2 regions of the Blautia sp. HCP3S3_G3 genome follow, and region 2 is predicted to be linked to the other one. Evidence: predicted binding sites of a transcription regulator. Region 2 holds the regulator's gene; the other holds the start of a gene.
What was found. The regulator HrcA, encoded in region 2, represses chaperone genes, less so after heat shock. The targets are predictions, from matches to a motif close to TGTTAGCACTCNNNNNNNNNGAGTGCTAACA.
Positions count from the first base shown of each region.

Region 1: groES (co-chaperone GroES) is a predicted target of HrcA. The motif match lies at 2,149-2,179, and genes of this name have one in related genera.

Region 1 covers NZ_JBQHXR010000002.1:86,546-89,975, reverse strand. The annotation lists gene ACTNEW_RS04160 (right-handed parallel beta-helix repeat-containing protein) at 1-692, shown strand, start outside; gene ACTNEW_RS04155 (DegV family protein) at 927-1,799, opposite strand; gene groES (co-chaperone GroES) at 2,204-2,488, shown strand; gene groL (chaperonin GroEL) at 2,615-3,430, shown strand, end outside.
Region 2 covers NZ_JBQHXR010000001.1:119,335-122,764, reverse strand. The annotation lists gene dnaK (molecular chaperone DnaK) at 1-536, opposite strand, end outside; gene grpE (nucleotide exchange factor GrpE) at 576-1,244, opposite strand; gene hrcA (heat-inducible transcriptional repressor HrcA) at 1,263-2,306, opposite strand; gene uidA (beta-glucuronidase) at 2,591-3,430, opposite strand, start outside.

The DNA.
Region 1 (3,430 bases), on a different contig from region 2:
GCGTTGCTATGGTACATAATCTGATCTGTGGTGCGCTTACCTGCGTGGGAGCCGGAACAGACTGGCGTTATACACCGTATCATATGCCGCATCGTACAGAAGTGATGGGATTTATGACCTTCCTTCACGGAGACGACAGATTTTATAACAATATCTTTGTTCAGAAATGGCCTTCTGAAGATATGATTACCATGCATGATTCGGATGATGGATTTGACCGGGAAAACCGGCTGGCCGGTACCTGGATGTTTGATGAATATCCTACCTATGAAGAGTGGATTTCCCAGTTTGATTTCAGCAGACCTGCGGATATGAAGAAACTGGAGCCTGCTCATTTTGGCCATCTTCCGGTATGGACAGAGGGAAATGTATATCTTGGCGGTGCGAAAGCATGCAAAAATGAAAAGAACGGTTTGACGGCTGCGGACGAACGCAGTGATGTCAGAGTGGAACTTGTGGAAAAAGACGGACAGTATTATCTGGATACGAATATCTATGAGTTTATGAATGGTTTTGCAGACAGAATGATCAACACGGATGTTCTGGGAAAGGCATTTGAGCCGGAGCAGCTGTTTGAAAATCCGGATGGAACGCCGATTCAGTTTGATGCGGATTATTTTGGAAATCACCGCGGAGTGAATGTCATTCCGGGACCATTTGCAGGTGAGGCGGATGCGAAAGAAGCGCTTTGATAATGGAAAGACTTCTATGAAGAACTTAAGACATATCATTATTCAGATATGAAGCTGGATTGTGTAAAAAACATATTCGAAAATTTTTCCTGTATCAGAATCATGGAAAAGAAAAAAGCCCGGAGAATATTGCGAAATTTCTCCGGGCTTTCAAACAGGCTCTGAGTAATCAGAAGAATGATATTTTTGAAGTATTCTGCCGCAGATAGGGAATCTGTCAGAGTAGGTTATTTTTCATTTGCGATCTGCGATCACGATTGCTCCGATACCGGCAGCGTTAATGCCTACATGGCAGGCGATACTGCAGGAAAGAGGCGTATAGTATACGGTACTTTCGGGAAAGGCTTCCTGAACCATATTTCGCCAGCGGTCAATATCTTCCTTCTTTTCCAGAGTCCCGGCAGTAGCAATATGAAGCCGCTCATTCGGGATGCTGGAAAAACGGGATGCAATGTCAGATTTCAGAGCTTCGATCATTTTTTTCTCACTTTGTCTGGTTCCTCTTACTTTCGCAAAAAGATCCAGTTTATCTCCCTGTATGGTAAGAACCGGTTTGATATTGAGAACATTTGCAATCGCTGCAGCGGAGGAAGTGATGCGACCGCTTTTTTTGAGATATTTCAGGGAGTTTACGCAAATATAAATGCTTGCATCATATGCTGTTTTCTCCAGATATTCCTTGATTTCTACGGCAGAACAGCCCTGGTCGGCAAGGGTTTTTGCATCATAAACAGATTCCATTAATGTAACAGAAATGCGGTGATTATCAACAACCTGAACTCTGGCATCATAGTCAAGAGCGAGCTGAATGGCATTCTGACAGGAACCGCTTAGTCCGCTGGACATGGGAATATAGACAATATCATCAAATCCATCTTTGAGTACCTGATTCCACAGATCCATAACATCACCAGGGGAGGGCTGAGAGGAAGATAAGTCCTTATCTGCCTTCATGGCTTGATATAATTGTTCATTTGTAATGTCTGCACCTTCCAGATAACATGTTCCTTCAATAATGACAGGCATTGGCAGTACATAAATTCCCGCTTTTCTTCCTTCTTCTACGGTAATTCCACTGTTTGTATCAGTTACAATTGCAGTTTTCATGAGATTCTCCTTGATATTGACAAAATAATTGATAAATTAACATGCTCTACATTCATTTGAAACATGTTCAAGTACAGGAAATACATGACGTTTCTGTATGTATCGCCTATAATATCAAAATAGACATGAAATAACTGTATCATAATATGAAAAAATCAACAAGAGGAAAATATGATACAAAAGCAATTAATTTGTACCAGGAAAAACTGCAGTAAAAAAATGAAAAAAATTCGAAATAGGTATTGACAATATAGAATCAGGTGCTATAATACTTTAAAAATAAATAGTTTAAATAAAAACTAAAAACCAAAAACAACGTTTCATCAGAAGCGTTCTTTTTTGGAGAAAAAGCTGGCACTCGCAAAAAGAGAGTGCTGACAGAAAACGAAAGGCAGGTTATTATTATGACATTAAGACCATTAGGAGACAGAGTTGTTTTACAGTATCAGGAAGCAGACGAGAAGACACAGTCCGGCATTATCCTTCCGGACAGCGCAAAAGAAAAACCGCAGGAAGCAGTTGTCATTGCAGTTGGACCAGGAAAATGTGAAAATGGCAAGAAAACAGAAATGCACGTAAAAGAAGGCGATAAGGTTATTTTCTCCAAATATTCCGGAACAGAGGTTAACCTGGATGATGAGGAATATATCATTGTCTGTCAGAATGACATTATGGCAGTTGTTGAATAAGCAGAATACGCTCTGATACTGAGTTTACGGGAAACAACAGAATACATTTAATATAACAAATTCATGAAAAACAGAGTTCATTTCAACCAATAGAGCTCATTTTAAATAGAAAGAAGGATTTTTATCATGGCAAAGGATATCAGTTTTGATCTTGATGTAAGAAAGAAAATGGAAAAGGGTGTGAATGCACTTGCAGATACCGTAAAGGTAACTCTTGGACCAAAAGGAAGAAATGTAGTTCTGGACAAATCATTCGGAACTCCGCTGATCACCAATGACGGTGTTACGATTGCAAAGGAAATCGAACTGGAAGACCGGTTTGAAAATATGGGAGCACAGCTTGTAAAAGAAGTTGCAACCAAAACCAATGATATTGCCGGAGACGGGACGACTACTGCAACAGTACTTGCACAGGCTCTTGTGGGCGAAGGTATGAAGAATATTGCTGCAGGTGCTAATCCGATCATTGTCAGAAAAGGAATGAAAAAAGCCTGTGATGCAGCAGTGGAAGCTCTGGAGGAAATGAGTCATCCGGTAACCGGAAAGGATCATATTGCAAAAGTAGCAGCCATTTCTGCAGGCAATGAAGAAGTAGGTCAGATGATTGCTGATGCGATGGAGAAAGTCGGAGAGAATGGTGTCATTACTATTGAAGAATCGAAGACCATGAAGACAGAGATCGATGTTGTAGAAGGTATGCAGTTCAATAACGGCTACCTGTCCGGATACATGTGTGATGATAAAGAAAAAATGATCGCCAATATGGAACATCCTTACATTCTTCTGACAGATAAGAAGATTTCCAACATTCAGGAAATTCTTCCGATTCTTGAAAACGTTATGAGAGAAGGAAGAGAACTTTTGATTCTTGCAGAAGATGTGGAAGGAGAGGCACTTACCACTCTGATCGTCAACAGACTGAGAGGAACGCTGAAAGTTGTT
Region 2 (3,430 bases):
ACGGAAACATCGAATGTACCGCCGCCAAGGTCGTATACCATAATCTTCTGTTCTTTTTCGTTATCAAGACCGTAAGCAAGCGCTGCTGCTGTCGGCTCGTTGATGATACGTTTTACATCAAGACCTGCAATCTTACCTGCATCCTTGGTTGCCTGACGCTGTGCATCATTGAAATACGCCGGAACAGTGATAACTGCTTCTGTAACTTTTTCTCCAAGATATCCTTCTGCATCTTTTTTCAGTTTCTGAAGGATCATTGCGGAAATTTCCTGCGGAGAATATTTCTTGTCATCAATTGTTACACGGTAATCTGTACCCATTTCTCTCTTGATAGAAGAGATTGTCTTTTCTGCGTTGGTAACAGCCTGACGTTTTGCAGGTTCACCTACCAGACGCTCTCCTGTTTTTGTAAATGCCACTACGGACGGTGTTGTTCTTGCACCTTCTGTATTTGCGATAACGGTAGGCTGACCACCTTCCATAACTGCTACACAGCTGTTTGTAGTACCTAAGTCAATACCAATGATTTTTCCCATGATAATTTCCTCCTGTATTTATAAATCTATATAAAATAATTAGTTCGCAACTTTTACCATACTGTGGCGCACAACAAAATCCTTGTATGTGTACCCCTTCTGAAGTTCCTCCACGATGATATTATCACCGACGGATTCATCCTCCACATGCATCACTGCATTATGAAAATTCGGATCAAATTCCTGACCAACTGCTTCGATCGGTTTTACGCCAAGATCATCCAGAGTTGTCAGCAGCTGTTTGTAGATCATTTTCATTCCGTCTGCAAATGCATCTCCCTCAGGAGCCTGTGCAAGACCTCTCTCAAAGTTATCAACAACCGGAAGAATCTTCTCAACGATTTCCTTTGCTCCGATAATATACATGCTTGCTTTTTCCTTTTCGGTACGCTTGCGGAAATTGTCAAATTCTGCCATGCTTCGTTTTAACCGGTCTGTCAGATCTTCAATCTGCTGTTCGAATTTGTCTTTTTCTTTTTTCTTCTTTCCAAAGAAGGATGTTTTGGTTTTTGTCTCCTGTCCGTCTTCGGATGATTCCTGTGCAGTTTCTTCGTTTTCCTCTCCTGCCGGTTCATTCTGCTGAGCATTTTCTGCTGTTTCTTCAGTATTCTGCTCTGCTGTTTCCTCTTCTGCTGCAGATTCTGTATCCGGAGAAGTAAGAATTTCTTCTTCCTGCACTTCAGATGTGTTCTTTGTTTCTTCTGACACTCTTTTTCTACCGCCTTTCTATTCCAGCTTTTTTCTGAATATCTTATCCAACTCGACTTTCAGAGTCTTCAGGTTATCTACGACATTCTCATAATCCATTCGCTTGGGACCGATGATTCCAATGGTTCCGGTCATGCCTTCCCCGAGTTCATAAGTGGCTGTCACAACGCTGCAGTCTTTCATAGTCTTGATCGGAGACTCATTGCCGATATAAACCTGAATTCCGGTATTATCCGTATCTGCAAGCCGTTCCTTCACAAGATCTGCCAGCTGCTGCTTCTCCTCAAAAGTGGAAATCAGCTCGGTAGCCTTGCTCTTATCCGAAAGCTCCGGATATTTGAAAAGGTTCGTAGCGCCTGACGTATATATTTCCATATCTTCTTCATCCACATGTATCGTAGCTGCAACCGCGTCGAGTACGGTGGCTACCACACCGCTGTGTATACCTGCCTGCTCTTTCAGTCTTGCGATCATCCCCAGATTGATATCCTGGATGGGCAGACCATTCAGATTGGTATTTAAAAGAAGATTCAGTTTCAAAATCGTTTCATCATCCATTTCTTCATCCAGATTAATAATCTGATTACGGACGACGTTATTCTCACAAACCACAACTGCTACAAGCTGCAGTTCACTGACTCTGGACAGCTGAATGAATTTCAGGCGGCTGCCGCTGTACTGCGGTACGGAAATCATAGTCGCATAATTGGTATTGGACGCCAACAGCTTCGCAGCCTGCTTCAGGACTTTCTCCATCTTGTCCGTCTTCTCAAGTACCAGCTCACGAAGTTCCGCAACTTCTGATTCCTTTTCTTTCATCAGTTCGTCTACATAAAGACGATAGCCCTTGTCAGAGGGAATCCTGCCTGCCGATGTATGCGGCTGGACAATGTATCCCAGGTCTGTCAGGTCGGACATTTCGTTGCGGATGGTAGCAGAGCTGACATTCAGATCCGTATATTTGGAAATCGTTCTGGAACCAACCGGTTCGCCTGTCTCCATGTATGTCTTAATAATGGCCTTCAGAATTTTTTTCTTACGGTCACTCAGCACTTCTTCCATGTTTCCACTCCTTTCTGCCCGCTTTGTTAGCACTCATTTTGAAGGAGTGCTAACATTTACATTGTTAAGATAGCACCGTTGCTGTGTTTTGTCAATAAAGAAACGAAAATTTTTTTATTTTTTATAGTGGTACATTAGATGATAATGTATATTTACGCAGTATTTTCATATTTAAAGGCTTGGAAATTTTTGCTGCAAAAATTCTGTCCGGGTTGATATGAGATTTCCAAGTACATTCGCCCTGTCGATCATTTTCTGAGGAACTTCTTCCCTGTCCTCCAAATTCAATGCCACCGCTCCTTTAAGTAATAGGCAGCTTCCTTTGGCTGTCTGTCCCTTGTAAAAATTCCTTTTTTATTGCCGTTCATCCGCATGATGCCTTCCGTTGTCTGGAAATCTGCAAAGTTCCAGACAAGCTCACCGGTAATAAAATCATACGAGTCAAAGACCCTGTGGCACATTTCCAGATATTCAATCTGGTATTCCTGGCCCCACATTACAGAAGGAAGCTTATGTTCTGCAGCACAGGTATCCGCGCCATACTCTGTAAATACCACAGGCTTATTGAGATCCAGTGCCTCCCACGCATCCATCTCCCGGTGAAACGCCTCTTCCGCATCTGAAATCTCATAGCCGCCCATCACATACCATCCATAGTACCGATTAAAGGACAGGAAATCACTGAACTGGTAACATTTGCAGGTATCCGGCTGGGAGTTCATGATCATGGCAAAGGTTCTCGGGCGCTTCTGCGGATCCAACTCCCCAGCCCGGTCAAACACCTTCCGGAAATAAGGTACAGCTGCCTCATCTGTCGTCTCCGGCTCATTCATCAGGCTCCAGGCAATGACACAGGCATGATTCTTGTCCCTGCAGATCATGTCCTCAACACACTGCAGATGGTTTTCCAGGAGCCTGGGAATCGTCGCTTCCTGAAAGAATGCTGTCTGTTTTCCCGTACTTGCTTCCGCAAAGTTCGTCTCGCTCTTAAAGAGGCCTACAGCAGCAACCTCATCGATCACCAGAATCCCTTCCCGATCCGCCATCTGATAAATTTCCTCACTGTACGGATAATGAGAGGTACGGAAGCAGTTGGCATTGATCCATTTCATACACTCAAAATC